One region of the Sphingomonas sp. ID0503 genome, then DNA from elsewhere that is predicted to be linked to it. Evidence: predicted binding sites of a transcription regulator. Region 1 holds the regulator's gene; each other region holds the start of a gene.
What was found. Region 1 encodes LexA, which represses DNA repair genes until DNA is damaged. Its sites were predicted from a motif close to GTTCCNCNCTTGTTCT; they were not measured.
Positions count from the first base shown of each region.

Region 2: the regulator LexA is predicted to act here: its motif matches at 2,639-2,654, upstream of ACM608_RS07775 (ImuA family protein).
Region 3: the regulator LexA is predicted to act here: its motif matches at 3,831-3,846, upstream of ACM608_RS16190 (MmcB family DNA repair protein).
Region 4: the regulator LexA is predicted to act here: its motif matches at 3,775-3,790, upstream of ACM608_RS01720 (S24 family peptidase).

Region 1 covers NZ_JBLZUR010000002.1:1,818,034-1,823,828, reverse strand. Annotated here, with positions in the region: partial or broken gene ACM608_RS09850 (ComEC/Rec2 family competence protein) at 1-837, shown strand, start outside; gene lexA (transcriptional repressor LexA) at 1,370-2,056, opposite strand; gene trpC (indole-3-glycerol phosphate synthase TrpC) at 2,140-2,922, opposite strand; gene trpD (anthranilate phosphoribosyltransferase) at 2,919-3,920, opposite strand; gene ACM608_RS09830 (anthranilate synthase component II) at 3,917-4,510, opposite strand; gene ACM608_RS09825 (nuclear transport factor 2 family protein) at 4,619-5,119, shown strand; gene ACM608_RS09820 (hypothetical protein) at 5,206-5,508, opposite strand; gene ACM608_RS09815 (acetyl-CoA carboxylase biotin carboxylase subunit) at 5,574-5,795, opposite strand, start outside.
Region 2 covers NZ_JBLZUR010000002.1:1,403,520-1,409,314, reverse strand. Annotated here, with positions in the region: gene ACM608_RS07785 (AAA family ATPase) at 1-676, shown strand, start outside; gene ACM608_RS07780 (UvrD-helicase domain-containing protein) at 673-2,577, shown strand; gene ACM608_RS07775 (ImuA family protein) at 2,719-3,444, shown strand; gene ACM608_RS07770 (DUF6504 family protein) at 3,359-4,882, shown strand; gene ACM608_RS07765 (error-prone DNA polymerase) at 4,879-5,795, shown strand, end outside.
Region 3 covers NZ_JBLZUR010000002.1:3,096,655-3,102,449, forward strand. Annotated here, with positions in the region: partial or broken gene coaE (dephospho-CoA kinase) at 1-342, shown strand, start outside; gene dnaQ (DNA polymerase III subunit epsilon) at 303-998, shown strand; gene hpf (ribosome hibernation-promoting factor, HPF/YfiA family) at 1,053-1,625, shown strand; gene ACM608_RS16170 (PTS sugar transporter subunit IIA) at 1,648-2,115, shown strand; gene ACM608_RS16175 (PaaI family thioesterase) at 2,075-2,581, shown strand; gene ACM608_RS16180 (DUF1491 family protein) at 2,578-2,904, shown strand; gene ACM608_RS16185 (cell wall hydrolase) at 3,063-3,698, shown strand; gene ACM608_RS16190 (MmcB family DNA repair protein) at 3,857-4,345, shown strand; gene ACM608_RS16195 (ankyrin repeat domain-containing protein) at 4,356-4,976, opposite strand; gene ACM608_RS16200 (SCO family protein) at 5,004-5,618, shown strand; gene ACM608_RS16205 (YcgN family cysteine cluster protein) at 5,606-5,795, shown strand, end outside.
Region 4 covers NZ_JBLZUR010000002.1:154,808-160,602, reverse strand. Annotated here, with positions in the region: gene dgcA (N-acetyl-D-Glu racemase DgcA) at 1-522, shown strand, start outside; gene ACM608_RS01745 (hypothetical protein) at 644-991, shown strand; gene ACM608_RS01740 (mechanosensitive ion channel family protein) at 975-2,153, opposite strand; gene ACM608_RS01735 (DNA topoisomerase IB) at 2,162-3,169, opposite strand; gene ACM608_RS01730 (hypothetical protein) at 3,332-3,574, opposite strand; gene ACM608_RS01725 (hypothetical protein) at 3,571-3,705, opposite strand; gene ACM608_RS01720 (S24 family peptidase) at 3,847-4,491, shown strand; gene ACM608_RS01715 (TonB-dependent siderophore receptor) at 4,742-5,795, opposite strand, start outside.

The DNA of each region.
Region 1 (5,795 bases):
GTGACCGGAGACGAAGGCGCGATTGCGGACGCGGATGCCGAGGCGATGCGGCGCAGCGGTCTCGCGCACCTTCTGTCAATCAGCGGTCTGCATGTCACCGCCGTTGTCGGCGCGGCGATCCTGCTGACGATGCGTCTCCTCGCGCTTAGCCCACGTCTTGCGCTGCACTGGCCGCTGCCGCTCATTGCGGGCGGAGCGGGGGCCGTCGCCGCGATCGGCTACACGCTGCTCAGCGGCGGCGAGGTGCCGACAGTCCGGTCGTGCATCGCCGCACTCCTCGTCCTCGGCGGCCTTGCGCTTGGGCGGCAGGCGATCACCCTGCGGCTGGTGGCGACGGGCGCGCTGCTCGTTCTCGTCTTCTGGCCGGAGGCGCTGGCCGGTCCCAGTTTCCAGATGAGCTTCACCGCCGCGACCGCGATCGTGGCGCTCCACGAACTCCCGCTCACCCGCCGCCTGCTCGCGCGCCGGGAAGAGGGTAGGGGATGGCGGCTCCTGCGCGCGCTCGGCGGACTGATCGCCACCGGTCTCCTCATCGAAGCGGCGCTCGCCCCGATCGCTTTGTTCCACTTCCATAAGGCTGGCCTCTACGGCGCTTTCGCGAACATCGTCGCCATCCCCCTCAGCACCTTCGTCATCATGCCTCTGGAGGCGGTGGCGCTGCTGCTCGACATCATCGGCCTCGGCGCGCCGTTATGGTGGGCGACCGGATTGGCAATCGAGGCGCTGCTCGCCATCGCCCGTGCCGCCGGCGACGCACCGGGCGCGGTCGCCGCTCTCCCGTCGATGCCGCCTGCCGCTTTCGCTCTGATGGTGGCGGGCGGGCTGTGGCTTGCGCTGTGGCGCACACGCCTGCGCCTATGGGGCCTGGCACCGGCGCTGATCGGAGTAGCAATGGCTCTCATGACTCCTGCGCCGGACCTCCTCGTCACGGGTGACGGTCAGCACTTGGCGCTGCGGACATCCGATGGACGCTTCGCCCTGCTTCGGCCCCGTGCCCGAGACTACACCCGCGACACGCTCGCCGAAATTGCCGGCAGCGACGAAGCCCTTCTCGATCTCGAAATGCTCCCCAACGCCCGCTGCACCCGCGACTTCTGCATGGCGCGCGTCGCGCGGGGTGGGCGAAGCTGGACGGTCCTGGCGAGCCGCAGCGACCAGTTCGCGCCGATCCGCCAAACCAATCGAGCCTGCGCGATGGCCGACATTGCCGTTAGCGACCGGCGACTGCCGCGCAGCTGCCGCCCAAGATGGATTAAGGCCGACCGAACGCTCCTCGCGGAGACCGGCGGCCTGGCCATAGACTTCGACCGTGTCCGCGTAACGGCAGCACGTCTGCCGCGCGACGATCACCCCTGGCGCGCGGTCCGGCTCAATACCGCCGCAACAGCCCGGCCAGCCGGCCCTGGATCCGCACCTGCGCTGGGGCGTAGCGTTGCGGATCATAGGCGCGGTTCGCCGGATCGAGGCGCACCATCTGCCCCTCACGGCGGAAATACTTGAGCGTGGCCTCGGCGTCATCGACGAGAGCGACGACGATCTCGCCCTCCCTCGCACTATCGACGCGGCGGATGAGCGCATAGTCGCCGTCGAGAATGCCGGCCTCCACCATCGAATCTCCGGAAACTTCGAGGGCGTAATGCTCACCGGGGCCCAGGAGGGCGGCGGGAACGGAGAGTGAGCTTTGCCCCTCCAGCGCCTCGATCGGCATGCCGGCCGCGATACGCCCGTGCAGCGGAATCTCGATCACGTCGTTGGCCGCAACCGGCGGTGTCACCGGCACTTCGCTCTTCACCGGCGTGTTGGTGTTCGCGGCCGCAGGTGCCGCCTTCTTCGCCGGAACTCCCTCAGGCAGCCGAAGAATTTCCAGCGCGCGGGCGCGGTTCGGCAGGCGGCGGATGAAGTTGCGCTCCTCAAGCGCGCTGATCAGGCGGTGCACGCCGGATTTAGACTTCAAGTCCAGCGCCTCTTTCATCTCCTCGAACGAAGGCGACACTCCGCTCTCCGCCAGACGGTCGCTGATGAAGCAGAGGAGGTCGTGTTGCTTGCGCGTCAGCATGTCGGTGCCCTCACTCGGGAACGAATGTGGAACAGGTAGTGAATGTTCCGCGATGCTGTCAACAACATTCGCTTGGGGCGAACTCAGTCGCCGGTCAACAGGCGCTCGGTCGCGGTCCGGACATCCGCCTGCCGCATCAGGCTCTCGCCCACCAGGCAGGCACGCACGCCATATTCGGCCAGCCGGTCGAGATCGGCGCGGCTGCCAAGGCCGCTCTCGGCGACGATCAGGCTGCCTTCGGGCGCAAGCGCGGCGAGATCGATGGTGCGGCCGATGTCGACGGTGAAGTCGCGAAGGTCGCGGTTGTTGACGCCGATCAGGCGCGACCGCAGGCCGGCGGCGCGCGCCATCTCGGCGGCGTCGTGGACCTCGACCAGCACGTCCATGTCGAGTTCGATCGCCGCCGCCTCGATCTCCGCCATCTGCCCGTCGTCGAGCGCCGCGACGATGATCAGGATCGCGTCCGCACCCATGGCCCGCGCCTCCGCCACCTGCCACGGATCGACCATGAAGTCCTTGCGCAGGCAGGGGAGCCCGCAGGCGGCACGCGCGGCGATCAGGTAATCGGCGCTCCCCTGGAAATACGGCTCGTCGGTGAGGATCGACAGACAGGCGGCACCACCGGCCTCGTAAGCGCGGGCGTGGGCAGGCGGGTCAAAATCCCCTCGGATTAACCCCTTAGAAGGCGATGCTTTCTTGATCTCTGCAATCAGCCCGGTCCCAAGGGTCTCGACTTTCGTGCGTAGCGCCTGCTGGAAGCCGCGCGGCGGTGAAGGAGCAGGCCAGTGCGAAAGGCCCTGCGGCCTGCGCACGGCCACTTCTTCATACTTGGTCTGAAGGATCGCTTGTAAACGGTTAGAGGTCATCGGCTAAAGTCGATCCAGCAGTCGAGCAGCGCCTTGGCCAGCCCCTTGTCGATGGCCTCGGCGGCTTCTTCGGCTCCGTCGCGAAGCCCGTAGACTTCACCGGCCACCTTCAGAGCGGCAGCGGCATTGAGCAGCACGGCATCGCGATAGGGCCCAAGCTCACCCTCCAGCAAGCGGCGCAGCGCGGCGGCGTTGTAGGCGGCGTCACCACCCCTGATGGCGTCGAGGGGATGGTCGGGCAGCCCGGCATCCTCCGGCGTGACCTTGCTGGAGGCGAGGCCGTTCGCCGACAACGTCACGGCGCGGCTCGGCCCCGCGATCGATAACTCGTCGAGGTTCTCCTCGCCCGCGACCACCATCGCGGCATCGCTGCCGAGCAGCTCGAGTGCCTCGGCCATCGTTTCGAGGTAATCGACCCGAGCCACCCCAATCAACTGGCGGCGCACCCCTGCGGGATTGCAGAGCGGACCGAGCAGGTTGAGGATCGTCCGCCGCCCGATTGCCTTGCGGACCGTCGCAAGGCGACCGAGCGCCGGGTGGTACTTCTGCGCGAAGAAGAAGGCGATGCCGAGGTCGGCCAGGCTCTCCTCCGCCGTCTCTGCGGCGCGATCGAGATCGAGACCGAGCGCCTCCAGCGTGTCCGCAGCCCCGGCCTTTGAGGAGGCGGCGCGGTTGCCGTGCTTGGCGACCGGTACGCCGCAGGCCGCGACGACCAGCGCCACCGCCGTCGAGATGTTGAGGCTGTGCGCGCCGTCACCGCCGGTGCCGCAGACGTCGATTGCGTTGGCGGGAGCGGCCGCGCGGATCATGCGGGCGCGCAGCGCGCGCGCGGCGGCGGCGATCTCGATGCTGGTCTCGTCGCGCTCCGCCATGGTGACGAGGAAGGGCGCGATCACCTCCGCCTCGACCTTGCCGTCGAGGATGTCGGCAAACGCCGCCTCCGCCGTCGCACCGTCGAGTGGCGATGACGGGTCGGGAAGGAGGGTGATCGTGGTCACGCCCGCTCCAGCACCTTCACGCCCGCCTCACGCAGGAAGTTGGCGATCAGGTCGTGACCATGTTCGGTGGCGATGCTTTCCGGGTGGAACTGGACGCCGTGGATCGGCAGGCTTGCATGGCGGAAGCCCATCACGGTGCGGTCCGGCGCGCGCGCGTTGACGAGGAGCGACGGAGGCAGATCTTCCTCCGCCACGATCAGCGAGTGATAGCGGGTGGCAGTAAACGGCGTGGGCAGGCCCTTGAAGACCCCCGTGCCATCATGTTCGACCGGGCAGGTCTTGCCGTGCATCAGCTGGGCCGCGCGCACGACGCGTCCGCCGAAGTGCTGGCCGATCGCCTGATGGCCAAGGCACACGCCGAAGAGCGGGCGGCGCTGCTCCGCGCAGGCGGCGACAAGGTCGAGGCTGATCCCCGCCTCGTTCGGCGTGCAGGGGCCGGGGGAAATCAGGAAGCCGGCAGCACCTGAGGACATCGCCTGGCCGACACCGATTTCGTCGTTCCGCACCACTTCCACCTCGGCACCAAGCTCGCGCAGGTAATGCACGAGGTTCCAGGTGAAGCTGTCGTAATTGTCGATGACCAGGATCATGGCCGGGTCTTAGCGAGCGCTCGTCCTCACGTCATCCGTATCTTGTTCGTCATCCCAGCGCAGGCTGGGATCTATCCGGCGATTTGTCTAAGAGGCGAGTGAGCGCGAATGGATGCTGACCTTCGTCAGCATGACGACGTTCAGGAGTTGATGATGCTGCTCGCTACCCTCCTCGCCATCGCCTCACCGGACAAGCTGCCGCCGGGCGAGCCCGTGCCACCACCAGCGAGCGAGGAAGCCGCCGTGCTGGCACCGGTCAACGCCGTGTTCGCGGCGCTGGCGGCACGGGACGGCCAGGCCGCGCTCGCCCAAGTGGATATGCGCGGCAACGTCACCAGCGTCGATGCCTCGGGCAAGGCCGTGACGCGCAGTTGGGCGGAGTGGGCGGCTGGGCTGAAGCCGGGGCCGCAGCGATATGAGGAGCGGATGCCAAACCCGGCGGTCGAGATCGACGGGGACGTGGCGATGGTCTGGGGCTTCTACACCTTCGCGATCGACGGGAAGTTGCACCATTGCGGGGCGGACCATTTCAGCCTGGTGCGCGCCGACGGTCGATGGAAGGTGCTGAACCTCGCCTGGTCGAGCCGCACGGAAGGGTGCGGGAGTTAACTAGGCAACGACTGTCCTGAGCTAAGTCGAAGGACGGGGAGCAAGCAACCAGCTTTCTCCGCCGTTGCTCCGGCCCGTCAACGCTGTCAGGCGGTGACCGAAAAAAGCGTGACACCCTCGTACTTCTCGTCCGCAGGGTTGAAGACCGGCTGCGGCTCGAACGAGCGCTCGTCCACGCCGCGGATGGAGAGCCCCGCCAGCTTGAACGTGCCGACCTTGATTTCGCGCGGAGGATTGCCCTCGCGCTCGACCGTTACGGCGTCCACATAGAGTTCGTCATGGCGCGTGTAGAGGATGTGGGGTGCCAGCTTCACATCCATGCGGTTGTAGGTCGCGTCGAGGCACTTGCGCCGCGCGATGGCTTCCAGAACGAGCTTGCTGCTTTCCATAAGGTCAGCCTTTCGCCGACCCCAACGCGCACCGCAACCCTATTGTTGCAGTGCAGCAGGCAATTTCACGCTTGTTCGAATTCCAGGATGACGGCGTCCACCGCCAGGCTCTCACCCGGCTTGGCCACCACTTCCTTGACGGTGCCGGTCTTCTCGGCGCGAAGGATGTTCTCCATCTTCATCGCTTCGACCACCGCCAGCGGCTGACCCGCCTGTACCGTGTCGCCCGCCGCGACGTGGATCTGGGTGACCAGGCCCGGCATCGGGCAGAGCAGGAAACGCGACAG
Region 2 (5,795 bases), 410 kb from region 1:
GCGGCGCTACACGACACTTCTCGAGCTTGGTGGCAGCCACGCGCACAGCTTCAGGGATCTGGTCGATGAATTGGGCTTGGCTACGCTGATAATCAGCGACCTCGACGCCACGGTCGCAACCAAGGTTCCTCTGAAGACTGGCGGCGAGACAACGCGGTGGAAGGCCGCAAGGCCTAAGGTCGGCGCAAACCAGAAGTCCGCCAATCAGGTGCTGAAGGAGTGGCACCCGCGAAAGGAGAACATCGACGATCTGATAGCGCTGGAGCCGGAACAGCACGCAGCGATAACGACCGAAGGGTATGCGCTCTACGTCGCCTACCAAAAACCGGTTCCGATCGCAGGCGGTGACGGTAGCCCGCAATACATAATTCCGCGCACCTTCGAAGACGCTCTCGTGCTCGAGAATCTGGACGTAATTTCTGCTGTTGAAGGGTCCCGTACTAGCGACAGCATCAAGGAAATCGTCGCAAGTGGTGTGACCGGAGACGAGCTCGAAGATGAACTCTTCGAACTTCTGAAAACGGCCGAGAAAGCGGCATTCGCGCTGGACTGCCTGATGCTCAAGGATCCAACCGCGTTGAAGCCACCCGAGTATATCCGTGCAGGCCTCAAATGGTTCCAGGACGCAGTTACCCGCGAGATTAGCGACAGCGTGCCTACGGGAGCTGGAGCATGAGTTTGCTGGAAATTGAGCTCGGTCCTCCGGAAACGGACGATAGTGTCGATCGTGAGATTAAAGCCTGCCTCGACCCCGGCGCTCCGAAGAGTTTTTTCCTTTATGCCGGCGCGGGATCAGGGAAGACGCGCTCGTTGAAGGAGGCGCTAGACTACTTCCGCGATAGCTTCGGCGCTGGCTTCAGGCGTTCTGGGAAGAAGGTCGCGGTCATAACATATACAAACGCGGCGGCAGATGAGATTGCCGCGCGCGTTGGTCAGGACGCGCTGTTTCCGATTTCCACGATTCACAGTTTCTGTTGGAGCCAGATTGGGACACATCACACGGACATCCAAGCCTGGCTGCTGAAGACTCTTCCTGAGGATCTGGCGGAACTTCGAGAGAAGCAAGCCAAGGGCCGCGCAGGCTCGAAAGCTGCTCAGGATCGTGAGCGAGCGATTGCATCGACGATCAAACGTCTCGAATGGCTCGCTACGCCAAGGCGCTTCACCTACAATCCGAACGGCGACAATTTCGGCGCGGATTCACTATCGCACTCGGAAGTTCTCAAGATCACATCCTCATTCATTTTGTCCAAGCCTTCGATGCAGGCGGTTCTTGTCAACAAATATCCATTTCTATTGATCGACGAGAGTCAGGACACGAACAAGTCGCTTGTAGAGGCGTTCTTTTCCCTCGCAGCCTTGCACAAGGGAAAATTCGCGCTCGGTCTCTTCGGAGACACAATGCAGCGCATTTATTCCGACGGTCATCCTGAGCTAGGACAGAACATTCCTGCAGAATGGGCTCGTCCCGTTAAACGGATGAACCACCGGTCGCCGCGCCGGATCGTTCAACTCGGCAACGTCCTCCGGGCCGCCGTCGATGGGCAGACGCAAATAGCCCGAGACGACAGCGCGAAGGGTGTCGCCAGGATCTTTATAGCGCCTGCCAGCACCTCAGATAAACCCGCCGCTGAGGGGCGTGTTCGCGAGCGCATGGCCGAAATTTGCGGCGACGACGGCTGGAACGACGATGCTTCCGTGAAGACGCTGACGCTCGAGCATCACATGGCGGCATCCCGGCGCGGCTTTCTCCCAATGTTTCAGGCTCTCGACAGCGACTCCAGGCTTGGGACTGGCCTTAGAAAGGGCGAACTCGCGGGCCTCCGCTTGTTTACGGAGCGAGTGGAGCCGTTGTTAGCCGCGGCTCAGGCAGGAGACCGCTTCGCAGTCATGGCCCATTTAAGAAAGACTTCACCGCTCCTGAAGCGAAATGCTCTGGCGCAGACTCCTTCGCCGGGCGACCCTTTGGCCCCTATTCGAGCGGCCGTAGATGAACTGACCGCAATTGCGTCATCCGAGCCGGAGGCGCGCTTCTTAGACATTCTAGAATGTACAGCGAGGCATGGGCTATTCGAGATCCCAGCCGCTCTCAGACCATTTGTAGACGCAGAGGATTCTTCGAACCCTGCTTCGATAACCCCGGAAGAAGCAGTTGAAGAAGAGCCGGAAGAGGAAGCAGAAGCTTCACCTTCCAGCCTTCAGGCTTGGCGAGCGTTCCTGGAGACCGCGTATAGCCAAGTGAAGCCGTTCGCGGAATACGTCAGCGACAAAGGTCCATATGGCACTCATCAGGGCGTGAAGGGACTTGAGTTTGATCGGGTCCTGGTTGTTCTGGATGACAGCGAAGCAAAAGGCTTCATGTTCTCGTATGAAAGGCTTCTGGGCGTAAAAGCGACAACAGATCGGTCGGATGGCGGGGAAACTGGTGTCGATCGCACGCGTCGCCTTCTCTATGTCACATGCACGCGAGCACAGAAGAGCCTTGCTTTGGTGGCTTACACCGAGAGCCCGGACCTTCTGGCTGCTCAGGTTCAAAAACAGGGATGGTTCGCCGCCGATGAGATCGAACGGCTATGACCACACCCGGCCGTAAGTCGCCCTGTGCAGACTCGGCCCTTGACTCACGGCTCTGAAAGTTAGAACAAATAGAGAACATGATGCTAAACCCGTCCCCGGAGGTCAACGAGGAATTTGCGGCCCGAGCCCGCCATAGAGTCGTTGCGCGCGCAGATCGAGAAGATCGAAGGCAGAGGCCGGCGCGTGAAATCGGTGCTTCCGTTCGGGATCGCCGAGATCGACTCGCGCCTTCCCAGCGGTGGCCTCACGCTCGGCGCACTCCATGAAATTGCCGGCGGCGGCAACGGTGCCGTTGACGGTGCGGCCGCCGCTCTCTTCGCCGCCGGGATCGCAGCGAGAACCAGGGGCAAGGTTCTTTGGGTCATCACCCGGCCCGATCTCTTCGCCCCAGCGTTGGCGCAGGCGGGCCTTTCGCCCGATCGCGTGATCTACGTCGAGGCGGGCAACGACAAGACCGTGCTGGCCTGTGTCGAGGAAGGCTTGCGCCATGGCGGCCTTGGCGCCGTCGTCGGCGAAGTCGCACGGCTCGACATGACCGCATCGCGGCGCCTTCAGCTCTGCGCCGAAGGCAGCGGCACGATCGGCATCGCATTGAGGCGCTGGCGCCGGCAGACCGAGGCTTCTGATTTCGGCCAGCCGACGGCCGCCGCCACCAGGTGGCGCGTGTCCGTCATTCCCTCGGCGACCCTGCCGGTGCCCGGCGTCGGCCGCCATCGTTGGCTCCTCGAACTCATCCGCGCCCGTGCGGGCGAAAGTGCAGATTTTGAAGTGGAGGCGTGTGATGACACGGGTCGTCTCGCTCTTCCTGCCGAGCTGGTCCACCGACCGGCTCCGGCGGAAGGCTGGCGACGCGGCGCCTCCGGCTGAGGCGCCGCTCGCCTTGATAGGCCGCGACGGGAGAAAGCAGGTGGTGCTGGCGGTTGACGCCGCGGCCCAGTCCGCCAACGTGCGCGTAGGGATGCCCGCGACCAAGGCTCGGGTTCTCGTGCAGAACCTCGTGGTCCGCGACCACGACGAGGCGGCCGACGCTCGAGCTCTCGACCGCCTCGCGCTGTGGATGCTCCAGCGCTACGCGCCGATCGTCGCGGCCGATGCGCCGGACGGGCTGGTGATCGATTCGACCGGGGCCGATCATCTCCATGGCGGAGAAGACGCGATGCTGGCCGGCCTGGTCGACCGGCTTTCCGCTTCCGGAGTGTGCGCCCGTGCCGCTATCGCCGACACTTGGGGCGCTGCGCACGCCCTGGCCCGCTATGCCGCTAAGCCGATCGTGGTTGCGCCACCCGGTCACGGCAGCGCGATCTTGGCCGGTCTGCCACTGCCGGCGTTGCGCCTCCCGACAGATATGACCGCAGCGCTCCATGTTCTCGGGTTCGAACGCATCGGGGATCTTCTCGCGCAACCGCGCGCTCCGCTCGCCCTGCGCTTCGGGCCGCAGCTCGGTCGCCGCCTCGACCAGGCCCTGGGATTGCTCAGCGAACCGATCGATCCGATCCGTCCTGACGAGCTGATCGAGGTAAAGCGGAATTTCGCCGAGCCCATCGGCGCGGCCGAGACGATCGCCCGCTATGTCGGCAAGCTGGTTGTCCAGCTCTGCGCCGAACTGGAAGCCAAGGGCCTCGGCGCCAAGCGCCTCGACCTGATCTGTCACCGGGTCGACAATCGCATGCAGGCCGTCCGTGTCGGCACCGCCATGCCGGTGCGCGACGTGAAGCGCCTAACGCGCCTGCTGACCGACAAAATCGAGACGATCGAGCCCGGCTTCGGTATCGAGATTCTGAGTCTCACCGCGACGCTCGCCGAGCCGCTCTCGCAGAAGCAAACGCTCACAGCCATGGTCGACGATGGCGCGCCGGATGTCTCCGACCTAGTCGACACGCTGATCAACCGGGTTGGCGAGCGCTGTCTCTACCGGGCGGCTCCGGTAGCCACCGAGGTCCCCGAGCGCTCAGTACGGCGCATTCCTCCGATGGCGCCCGAGACCGGCGCGAGCTGGCCGGGTCATTGGCCACGACCATCGCGACTGTTGGCTTCGCCAGAACCGATCGAGACTATGGCGCTTCTGCCCGACCATCCTCCCGTCGCCTTCACCTGGCGGGGCATCCGCCGGCGTGTTCGGCAGGCTGACGGACCGGAACGCATCCGCGGCGAATGGTGGCGACGCGATTCCGAGCTGACGGCCGTGCGCGACTATTTTCGAGTCGAGGATGACGCCGGCGAGCGCTACTGGATCTTCCGCTCCGGCGACGGAGAAGATCCCAATACGGGATCGCAGCGCTGGTTTCTGCATGGGGTGTTCGGATGACCCGCTACGCCGAGCTGCAGGTCACCTCCCACTTCTCGTTCCTGCGAGGTGCCTCATCCTGCGAGGAGCTGTTCGCCCAGGCCGCGATCCAGGGTATCGAGGCTGTCGCCGTCGTAGACCGCAATTCGCTCACCGGCATAGTTCGCGCCTTCGAGGCAGCGAAAACGACGAGGGTGCGCCTAATTGTCGGTTGTCGCCTCGATCTCGCCGACGGCATGTCGGTGCTGGTCTATCCGACCGACCGAGCGGCCTATGGCCGGCTATGCCGGCTGCTGTCGCTTGGAAAGAAGCGCGGCGGCAAGGCGAAGTGCATCCTCGATTGGGCCGATCTCGTAGCCTACAGCGAAGGTTTGCTCGCAATCCTCGTTCCGGAAGAGCCAGACGAGACCTGCGGGTTCCAGCTCCGCCGGCTGCGCGAGGCCTTCGGGGACCGTGCCTATCTTGCCCTGACCCTCCGGCGCCGCCCCAACGACCAGCTCCGTATCCACGAGCTGTCGAACATGGCGACGCAGATGCGCGTGCCGGCCGTCGTCACCAACGATGTGCTCTACCACGCGCCGGACCGACGTATCCTGCAGGACGTCGTGACCTGCATCCGTCACGGCATCACCATCGACAAGTTGGGCGACCGGCGCGAATACGGCGACCGTTACCTGAAGCCGCCGGCGGAAATGTACCGGCTGTTTCCGCGCAATCCCGAGGCAGTCGCCCGCACGATAGAGATCGCGGCGCGCTGCCGGTTCGACCTGAAGGAGCTGGCTTACCAATATCCGGAGGAGCGAGATGATCCGACGCTCACGCCGCAGGAGACGCTCGAAAAACTCGTCTGGGAAGGCGCGGATGCCCGCTACCCCGAGGGCGTGCCGGACACCGTCAGAGCGTCCCTGCAGCACGAGCTGCGCCTGATCGAGAA
Region 3 (5,795 bases), 1.3 Mb from region 1:
ATGCCCGCGCGATCGTCGTCCTCGACATACCCCTGCTGTTCGAGACGCGCCGGCGCACCGCCATCGAACGCCACGCTCGTGGTCTCCGCCCCCGCCTGGATGCAGCGTCGCCGCGTGCTCGCCCGGCCGGGTATGACCGCCGCCAAGCTCGCCCACATCCTCCGCCGCCAGGTTCCCGATCGGGAGAAGCGCCGCCGCGCCGACTTCGTCATCGAAACCGGCGTCTCGCGTCACCGCACCGCGCTGGCCGTCCGGCGGCTGGTCGCTTGCCTCTCGGCGCATGGCGTCCGATACTGCCGCCGATGCGCGAGATCGTCTTCGACACCGAAACCACCGGCCTGAACCCCGCGACGGGCGACCGCATGGTCGAGATCGGCTGTGTCGAGCTGGTCAACAAGGTCGAGACCGGGCGCACCTTCCACGCCTATTTCAATCCCGAACGCGCGATGCCGGCGGAGGCGGAGGCGATACACGGCCTCTCCGCCATCTTCCTCTCCGACAAAAACTGCTTCCGCGAGCACGCTCTGGAGCTTCTGGAGTTCATCGGCGACTGCCCGCTCGTCGCCCATAACGCCAGCTTCGACTTCGGCTTCCTCAATTTCGAGCTGGAGGTCTGCGGCCATCCCCCGGTGTCGATGTTCCGCATGGTGGATACCGTCGCCATCGCGCGCAGCCGCCATCCCGGTGCCAAGCACAGCCTCGATGCGCTCTGCAGCCGTTATGGCATCGACCGCTCGCACCGCGTGAAGCACGGCGCGCTGCTCGACGCGCAGCTGCTCGCCCAGGTCTATGTCGAACTCACCGGCGGGCGGCAGATCGGCCTCTCGCTTGCCGCGAGCGCCAGTGCGGACCCGCTCACCACCATCAGCTTGGCCCCGCGCGCCCGGCCCTACCGGGCGCCGCGCCCTCATCATGCGTCCGCGGCGGAACTCGCCGCGCATGCTGCGTTTGTATCCTTGTTGACCGATCCGCTCTGGCCCGTGCCGGCGGCCGGTTGACGCGTTACGGTCGAGCGGCTTAGGGCCGCCCGCCTTCTGGCAAGGAGAACAAAAATGGAAATCCGTGTCTCTGGTCATCAGGTCGACACCGGCGATGCGCTCCGCGCGCATGTTGAAGATCGCCTGAACGCCATCGCCGACAAGTACTTCTCGCGCGCGATCGCCGCGACGGTCACCTTCGGCAGCGGCCCTCACCAGAACGGATTCAACTGCGACATCGTGGCCCATGTCATGCAGGGCGTCATCCTGAAGGCGCATGGCCAGGATCAGGTCGCGCATCCCGCCTTCGACCGCGCGGCCGACCGCATCGAGACTCAGCTGCGCCGCTACATGCGCCGGCTGAAGGACAAGGCCGCGACCCCAGCGGGCGCGATCGATGAGAATGCGGGCTACACCGTCTTCGGCGCTCCTGCTGAGGAGGCGGAGGTCGAGACTGCCGACAATCCCCTGATCATCGCCGAAACGCGCGTCGATATCCCCGATGCGAGCGTGTCGGACGCGGTGATGATGCTCGACCTGCGCCATACCAATGCGCTGATGTTCCGGAATAGCGGGACAGGAGCGTTCAATATGGTATATCGCCGCAACGACGGGACGATCGGGTGGGTCGAACCGGCGCGCGCGTAGGTTTCTCCCCAGACCGGTCTTGATGGAAGATTTCAGCGACATTCTCGCGCCGGGCGCTGTGCTCGCCGAACTGGCCGTGCCGAACAAGAAGACCTTGTTCCAGCACCTCGCCAATTCGGCGGAACAGATCATCGGCGTCGACCAGAAACTCGTGATTGACCGGCTGGTCGATCGTGAGCGTCTGGGCTCGACCGGTTTCGGCGCGGGCGTCGCGATCCCGCACGGCAAGATCGAGGGGCTGCCCAAGGTCCGCGCGCTGTTCGCCCGGCTGGCGCAGCCGATCGATTTCCAGGCGATCGACTCGATGCCGGTGGATCTCGTCTTCCTCCTGCTCTCCCCGCCCGAAAACGGGGTGGAGCATCTGAAGGCGCTGGCCCGGGTCAGCCGCCGGCTGCGTGACCGCGCCTTCGTCGCAAAGCTTCGCGGGGCGGTCAGCCAGGATGCGCTCTATGCGCTGCTCGCCGGCGGCGAAGCCCGCAACGTGGCCTGACGCCTTGAGCGGCTCGCCGGAGACCGGCGCCGACGCGCATTTCCGCGCCCTCGAACGCCTCTACCGCGCGGCGCCGGTCAACAATCTGTTCGAATCGACGCTGGACATCCCTGAGGAAGGACACGCGCGTATCCGTTTCACCATCGACGAACGGCACTACCATGCGGCCGGCGCGGCGCATGGCACCAGCTACTTCAAGATGCTCGATGATGCGGCCTTCTACGCGGCAAACAGCCTCGTCACCGACCGCTTCCTCCTGACCACCGCGTTCAACCTCCTGCTCACCAGCCCGCTCACCGCCGGTCCCGTCGTCGCGGAGGGCAAGTGGATCAGCGGCCGCCGCCGCGTCTTTGTCGCGGAGGCGCGGCTGGTCGATGCGCATGGGGAAGAGGTGGCGCGCGGCACCGGCACCTTCATGCGCTCCAAGATCCCGCTCGCCGGTCTGAAGGGCTACGCCCAGGCGTGACGGCACGGCTAACCGCGCGCGTCCTCGTCTCCGCGATCATCCGCAAGGCGCAGGTCGAAGGCGGTGGCGCGACGGTGCTCGCCAAGGGCGACGAACAGGCCGGTGCCGTGCTGATTGCCTGGGTGGACCGTGGCGTTCACCGCGCCTTGCTCGAACGGCTGCTGGGGAACGACGGAACCTACGCCTGGCAACGAGTCGGCTCCGCCGACTCTCCCGACGCGTACCTCGTGCGCCGCCGCCGGGCGGACCCCGATCTCTGGGTGGTTGAACTGGATATCCCGGACGGCGAACGGTTCGCCGCTGAAATAACCGGCATCGGTTGACGCACCGCAGCACGGCGGCAGATGGCAAATCTGATACCAAGGCGCAGGGCCGATCGTGTTTCATGGCACGGGACGGTCACCGCAGTCGGGGGGAAGATCGGGGGCGGGGTATGGCGTCCCTTTGGTTTGATCGACCCACCGCATAGATAAGTATGTGAATGTCGCTAGACCTTCGCGCCGCGCTTTTCGCGGTCGCCAGCTTCTGCGTGCTCGGGCTGGGCACTGTTTCAGCACCTTCGGTTGCGGGCAATTTCGTCCCCGCGGTTCTGACCAGCCCTTCGGTTTCGACCGACTTCTCCGCCAATAACGACCAGGTTCCCTTGGAAGTTCCCGCAGTTGCCGGGGACCCCGCGATTGGCGAAATGCCGACGGTTAAGGCCGCGACCCTCGCCGGCCTGGTCGAGCAGCGCGCCGATCATGAGGCGGACGACCGAGACGAGGCGTGCCTCGCCTCTACCATCTACTACGAGGCGAAGAGCGAGTCGCTCGAAGGCCAGCTCGCCGTGGCCGAGGTGGTCATCAATCGCAGCAAGTCGGGCAAGTTCCCCGCCGGGATCTGCTCCGTCATCACCCAGCCTAGCCAGTTCGGCTTTGTTCGCGCCGGCCGCTACAATACGCCGCCGCAGTCCAGCGCCGCCTGGAAGAAGGCCGTCGCCATCGCCCGCATCGCCATGGATGGCGAATGGCAGTCGGAGGCGTCCGACTCGCTCTACTTCCACGCCGCCCGCGTCCGCCCCAGCTGGCCCGGCGCCAAGCGCGTGGCTCAGATCGGCGCGCATATCTTCTACCGCTGAGGTCCGAGCGACCACTTCCCACCCCCGTTCGCCCTGAGCTTGTCGAAGGGCCAGCGCCACCGTCGCGCTAGCGCTTCGACAAGCTCAGCGCGAACGGATGAGCGGTCTCTTTCTAAGCATACCCTTGGCCTTGTTCCCCGCTTGTTCTAAGCTGCCTCATGGCCTCCGCCTCCATCCAGCCCTGCTTTGACGACGCCCCCGCCGGCGCGCTGGCGGTCGCTCGCGGGGTCACCCGCCTGTTCTTCCGTCACGATTGGATGGCGATCTGTGAGGTGCCGCTTGGCAATAACCGCCGCGCGGACATCATGGCGATCGGCCCGGACGGCTGCATCACCATCGTCGAGATCAAGGTGGCGCGCGGCGATCTGCTCGGCGACCGCAAATGGCGGGACTATCTCGATTATTGCGACCGCTTCTACTGGGCGGTTCCGACCGGCTTCGACGCCAGCCCGCTCCATGGCACAGACTTCGCGCCCGACATCGCTGGCCTGATCGTCGCCGATCGCTATGACGCGGAAATCGTGCGAGAGGCCGCAAAGACCCCGCTTGCCGCGCCGCGCCGCAAGGCTGAAACGCTCCGCTTCGCCCGCCGCGCCGCCCGCCGGGTGCTCGGCGCGCTCGATCCCAGCCTTGAGGGGCTGGACTGATCGCAGCCGGTTACTTCAGCACCGGCCCTATACTGGTTGCCTTCTTCGGCTTGGCGGCATCCAGTTCCTTGATGATCGCCTGCGACCGGCCGTCACGCTCGGCATAGGCGCGCGCCGACATGCCCGCGCCGGTATCGGCCTGGTTGGGATCGGCACCGCCTGCCACCAGCACGCGCACGCTCGCCAGATCGCGGTTCTGCACCGCGCGGATCAGCGGCGTCTCGCCCGATCCGTTGCCGAGATTCGGCTGTCCGCCAACCGACAGCAGGGTCTGGATGCCCTCCGCCCAGCCGACCGTCGCGGCGAGCAGCATCGGCGTGTTGCCCGTCTTGTCCTTGGCATTCGGATTGGCACCCTTGCCGAGCAGGAAGCCGAGCCAGGTATTGTCCCGGCGCTTGGTGACCAGGTGCAGCGCGCTCTCGCCGGTGTTCAGGTCGCGGGTGTTGATGACCGATCCGCCGCTTCCCAGCAACTCCATGGCCTTCGCGCCGTCCGCGTCCTTCACCGCCTTCAGGAAGTTGTAGGAGGGGGAGAACTGTGCCGTCGCTGGGATCGCCAGACCGAGGCCCGCCACCACCGCCGCGACCGATGCCGCCTTCCCCCAACGCTTCGATGCCACATCGCCCTCCATTCCTTGCGCCGGCCGGATTAGCAGAGCATGGCTGGCTCCGCCATGAATGCAGCTCTCCTTTTCAAGACCTTGGCGTTCGCCGCGACGCTCGCGCTGGCATCCTGCGGTCAGCAGGCCAATACGGCCGCCGAGGCTCCGCTCGCTGGGGCCAGACTGGGCGGTCCCTTCACGCTTACCGATCAGGACGGGCGCACCGTCACGCAGAAGGCGTTCGCCGGCCGCTACGTCCTCATCTACTTCGGTTACACCTTCTGCCCGGACGTCTGCCCGCTCGGCCTCCAGACGCTGAGCCAGGGCCTCGCCGCCTTCGAGAAGAGCGCGCCCGATCGCGCCGCCGAGGTTCAGCCGGTGTTCGTCACCGTCGATCCGGAGCGCGATACGCCCGCCGTGATGAAGCAGTACGTTGCCGCATTCCACCCGCGCCTGATCGGCCTCACTGGCACGCCGCAGCAGATCGCCGCCGTCGCCAAGGAATACGCCGTCTTCTACAAGAAGGTGACTCAGGAGGGCGCCACCGGATACCTGATGGATCACAGCAGCGCCGCGATGCTCTTCGGCCCGGACGGAAAGCCGATCGCGCTGGTGCCGCAGGATCTGAAGCCCGCCGATGTCGCCAAGGTGCTGGACCAATGGGTGCGCTAACCGGCCGCTTCTGGGAGGAAAAGCGCCTCGACCAGCTCTCCCGCGAGGAATGGGAGTCGCTCTGCGACGGCTGCGGCAAATGCTGCCTGCACAAGCTGGAGGATGAGGAGACGGGCGAGGTCTTCCCCACCAACATCGCCTGCCGCCTGCTCGATCGCCGCACCGCCCAGTGCAGCA
Region 4 (5,795 bases), 1.7 Mb from region 1:
CTCAAGCTGGCCGGCGAGGGCGATCTCGACCGCGTGGCGGCGGTCCGGCGCGGCGCACCGGAGGCGCGGCTGATCGTCGACGCCAATGAGAGCTGGACGGGCCGCGACGTGGTCGAGGAAGCGGCGATGCTGGTGCCCTTCGGCGTCGAGTTGATCGAGCAGCCGGTGCGGGCGGGTGAGGACCATCTGCTCGACGGCGTGCGCTCTCCCATCCCGCTCTGCGCCGACGAGAGCTGCCAGGATCGCAGCGACCTTGCCCGCTGTCGGGGGCGCTATGCCGCGATCAACGTCAAGCTCGACAAGGCCGGCGGGCTGACCGAGGCGCTGGCGCTGATCGCCGAGGCGAGGGCGACCGGGCTGGAGGTGATGGTCGGCTGCATGCTCTCCACCTCGCTCGGCATCGCACCCGCTTTCCTTGCCGCGCAGGGGGCGCGCTGGGTCGATCTCGACGGCCCGCTCCTCCTCGCCCGCGATCGGCCGGACGGCTTCGTCTATACCGACGGGATCATGGCGCCACGGTGATTTCGTCGCGGCGGACGGCGGGTTCGTCGCGACGGTCGCCCTGCCATCCGGGCTCGTCGCACCGCAGTGCCGCGCGGCGCGCCGCCCTGCTTCTGGCCTGCGCAACAGGGAGCGCAGCCAGATGTTTCATTCGTCGATCGAAGCAAAACGCCCGGATCATGTCGCGGGTGTCCTCGCCTTCCTCGGGCGGGGCCGCGCGGCGCCGCTCGGGGGATCGGCCTGGGCCGCCTTCGACGCGAGCGGCGGAGAGCCGGTGCTGGCTGTGCATCCCCGGAACCGTCGCATTCCCTATGCCGCGCACCGGAAGGCCGCCGTCATCTTGACGGTCCCACGGACCAGCGCAGAGATCCTGGCCGTCGCCTGTCGCGAGAACTGGCCCGCCGAACTGCGCGACGAGAACGGGCCGGTGGTGGCGCTTCTTGTCGAGGGTCGTCACCCGGTCCACTTGCGGGTCACTCCTCGACCTTGACCCTCGCAGCGGGGGGCGCGTGGCCTTCGCCATCATGTCCTTCCGCATAGGGCATTACCATCGATCCGTCGGGTGCGGCGGTGAAGGTGACCTGAGTGGGATAGGCGAAGTCGATCCTGGCGTCGTTGAACGCCTTGAGGATGCCGAGCACGACGCGGTGCTTCACCACCGGCGGACTGCCGAGCGCGTCGGGAATGTCGAACTGCACGTCGAAGTCGATGCTGGAGGCGCCGAAATCCTTCATCGCGCAGACGACGACGGTGCAATGCTCCCGCTCCACGACTTCGCGGATCAGGCGCACCGCCTCCTCGCACTTCTCCGGGCTGGTCTGGTAGGTGACCCCGATCGCCAGCGTCTGCCGCCGCCGTTCCAGCCGGTTGAGGTTGTGCAGTTCCTTGTCGAGGAGGTTGGTGTTGCTGACCACCACCTCCTCGCCGGTGGTGGCGCGGACGCGCGTGGTCTTGAGGCCGATCGCCTCGACCGTGCCGATGGTGCTGCCGAACTTTATCGTGTCACCGACCGAGAAGGGCCGGTCGAAGATGATCGACAGCGCCGAGAACAGATCGTCGAAGATGCCCTTCGCGGCGAGACCAATGGCGATGCCGCCGATGCCGAGTCCGGCGATCAGGCCGGTCACGTTCACGCCGAGATTGTCGAGGATCATCAGCGTCGCGACGGCGAACAGGACGATCGTCACCATCAGCCGGATCAGCCCGATCGCGCTGCCGAGGTTCGAGTGGTTGGTCATGCCCGAGGCGCGATGCTCGACCGTGCCCAGCACCACCTCCCGCACCCACATCGTCACCTGCAGGGTGGCGGCGATGGTGAAGAAGAACTCGATCGTCCGCTCGACGGCGGCGGGCGGATCGGCATAGCCCCCGACCAGCCGGGCGGCGACCGCCACCATGAAGAGGATATGCGTGCGGATCGCCGCGCTGGCGATGATCCGCGGCCAATGGGCGTGGAAACGGGATCGGCAGAAGCGGAGCGCGAGATGGCGGATGCCGAGCATGGCCGCGACGATGACCGCGCCGATCGCCACCGCGACCAGTATTTCCAGCCCGTTCGCCAGCACCCACCGGACGGTCTGGTCCCAATAGGCCTCGATCTGGCGCGCGTAGACGCTGCCGTCGAACGGGGATGGCTTCGTATCGTTCTGCATGGGCGGTGTCAGGCGGCCTCGACCGCGCAGTCCTGTTCCGTGGATAGGTGGTCGAGGAAGGCGATCAGCCCCCTTTCCTCTCGCGACAGGTAACGCGCCGCGCGGGGAAGCTGGATGTCCGCCATCTCCGGTGCGGGCTTTCCTGTCGCCAGTGCGATGAGCGCGGGATGAACGTAGGACTTGCGGCTGATCGCGGGCGTGTTGCCGAGCGCCTCGGCGACCGGCTCCAGCAATTGCTTGATCTTGATGCCCTTCTCGCCCGCATCGACCAGCGCCTTGAACGCGATCACCGAGGCGCCCCAGGTGCGGAAATGCTTGGCGGTGAAGTCGCCGCCGCTCGCCTGCTTGAGGTATTCGTTGACGTCGCCGGAGGTGACCGGATGCCGCTCGCCCGCCGAATCGAGGTACTGGAACAGGCGCTGGCCGGGGATGTCCTGGCAGCGCTTCACCAGCCGGGCGAGCTTGGCGTCGGCGATGGTGATCTTCTGCTCCTTGCCCGACTTGCCGATATAGCGGAGCGAGACGCTGCCCTTGCCGAAGGTGGCGTGGCGATCGCGGAGCGTGGTCGCGCCGAAGCTCTTGTTGCTTTCCGCATAGGCGTCGTTCCCGACGCGGACCTTGCCGAGATCGAGGATGCGGACGACGGCGGCCACGACCTGCTGCTTGCAGAGCTTGCCCGAGGCGAGATCCGCCTCCACCTGGGCGCGGATCGCCGGGAGCGCGCGGCCGAAATCGGCGCAGCGGCCGTATTTCTCCGCCTCCTGCTGCGCACGGAAATCGACATGGTAGCGGTATTGCTTGCGGCCCTTGTCGTCCATGCCGGTCGCCTGGATATGGCCGTGTGGCGACGGGCAGAACCAGGCATTGGTGTAGGCGGGCGGCAGGCCGATGGCGTTCAGCCGGTCGATCTCGCTGCGCTTCTCGATCCGCTTTCCCTTAGGGGTGAAATAGGCCCAGGCATTGCCTTTCCGCTCGCGCGTGATGCCGGGTGCGGAGTCGTCCACATAACAGAGCATGGGTTCGGGAACGCCGAAGAGTCGGCGCTGTTCCGGCGGCCCGCCGATGGGGGCGGATGCGCCGGAAGTTTACCAAGTTTGCGCTACGTCATCGCGAAAAATCGTCCCCTCAGTCCTCGATAGTCAGGATTTCGGCGGCCAATTGCGCGCCATCAAAGGCGATCACCGCGACGTCGGCGACGATATGGCCGGGCACGCTCCATTCCATCTCCCCCACCGCTTCCGCGAAGTCGGCGAGGCGCGACGCCTCCTGCGGGTGCCGGCCGCGATCTCCAGCCGGTGGCGGTCCCCGGTGAACAGGCCCGAGGCCCAGCCGCCGAGCGGGGCGAGCGCGAAGGTGCCGAGCCCCATCGCGCGGAGCGTCCGGGCGATGGCGCGCTGGGGATCGGCGCGGCGGCCGGTCACGCCCGCTCCGCCAAGTCGAGCCAGACCGTGATCCGCCGCCGCATCCGCGCGCCGATCCGGCGGCCACGGCGCATGTCGTAGATCAGCCGGGGGTCGCGCGCGACCTCCCGCCCGAATCGCGTCTCTGTCATTCCGCTCGCCTGCAGATAGCGGCGGATGCGCGGCCAAAGCTCCATAACCCATGCCTCCCGACTCCAATCGTTCCATGTTTGTTCTTGTCGGAGGCTATTTCCTACTTGTCTAGGTAAAATCCTATCCATAGGGTGAGCGGCATGGCTGAGGTGTCGGATCCGAGGAAAGTTCTGGAGGCGTTCGTGGACGAGCGTCGCGCCGATTATGCCGGTCTGTCGCGCGTGCTCGGCCGCAACCCGGCCTATATCCAGCAGTTCGTAAAACGTGGCGTGCCCAAGAAACTGGACGAGGCCGACCGCCGCACCCTCGCCCGCTATCTCGGCATCGACGAGGCGCTGCTGGGCGGGCCGACCGCGCCGCCGCCGGCCGATCTGGTCACGGTGGACCGGCTGGACGTGCGCGCCTCGGCAGGGCTCGGCATCGGCGGCATGGACGACCGTCCGCTCACCCGCATCGCCTTCAGCCGCGCCTGGCTGCGCGACCTGACCGGCGGGCGGACCGAGGGGCTGTCGATCATCGAGGTGCGCGGCGATTCGATGGAGCCGACCCTGTCCGATGGCGACGAGATCCTGGTCGAACGCCTCGCCCCCGGCGACCGCCCCCGCGACGGCATCACCGTGCTGCGGCAGGCGGGCGAGATCCTGGTCAAGCGCCTTTCCGTCGACCCGGTCGCCCGCCGCTACACGATCCGCAGCGACAACCCGCGTTATGAGGCGTGGACCGCCGGGCCGGGCGAGATCGAGGTTCTCGGGCGGGTGATCTGGGCCGGGCGGCGGGTGCGGTAGGTCGGATGCGGCGCGCCGCCTGTTCGAGTCCGGAAGAATGGTTGCGCATCGGCGGGCAGGAAACAATCCGCAACGCCGTTCGCCCTGAGCTTGTCGAAGCCTGTCCTGAGCGACTGCCGCAGGCAGGCAGTCGAAGGGGCCCGTGCCGAGCGTGTCACTGGGGCTTCGACAGGCTCAGCCCGATCGGGTTGGGGTATGTGACAGGGGTTGAGGCGGGCGCGGCGACGCTCAACGACGCCGCTGACCCGCCTCAGTAGATGAAGCTCAGGCTGCCCCGCACGCCGCGCGGGGCGGCGTAGAAGGCCTGGCCCCAGGCGAGGCTGTTCAGGTACTTCTTGTCGAAGACGTTATCGACATTGACGCTGGCGCGCAGGCGATCGGGCAGGACGTTGATGCCGGCGAACAGGTCGACGACGGTGAAGCCCTTCTGTCGCAGGAGGAAGCCGTTGCCGGTATCGTCCGCATTGGCGGTCCGACTCTGCGCGCGCAGCATGACGCCGGCCTTCAGATTGCGCCATTCCGGCACCTGATAGCTGCTGGCGAGCTTCAGGCTGCGACGCGGGGCGAAGGTGCGGGTCTTGTCGCCGAATTCGTCCTTGATCGACAGGAAGGTGACGCCGCCGTTGACCGTCCAGTTGGTCGTGACCTGCCCGGCGATCTCGAACTCGACGCCTTTCGCCTTGGTGTCGACGCCGACGTAATAGTCCTTCCCGTCGTCGAAGCTGCCGGCATATTCCGCCAGCCCCTTCTGCTTCGACCTGAACACTGCCGCCGTGGCGTAGAGCCGGCCGCCGAAGGCCGTCGCCTTCACCCCGCCCTCGACGCTGGTGCCCTTGGCGGGATCGAGCTTGCGGCGGGTGACGTCCACCTCGATCTGCGGATTGAAGATGTCGGTGTAGCTTGCGTAGAGCTTCAGCCCGTCCGCCACATCGACGGTCAGGCCGGCATAGGGTGCGACCTTGCTGTTCTTGCGCGCCTGATTGGTGCCGTAGCTTTCGCCGGTGGACTTCAGCCAGATCACGCTCGCCCCGACCACCGCCTTCACCGGATCGGCGATGTCGATATGCGCCGCGCCATAGGCCCGGGTCAGACGATCGGTGGTGTTCGTCTGCCGCGTTGCCTCGGGATAGTCCGGCTCGGGGATGGTCAGCTTGTCCCAGGTGTAGACCGACGGATAGTCGAACATCGTGTCCGAAAACGCCTCGTACTCGTAGAGCTTTCCGCGTCCGGCGGAGAAGCCGAAGGCGAGTTGGTGCTTGCGTCCGAACAGGCTGAACGGGCCGGAGGCATAGGCGTCCCACAGA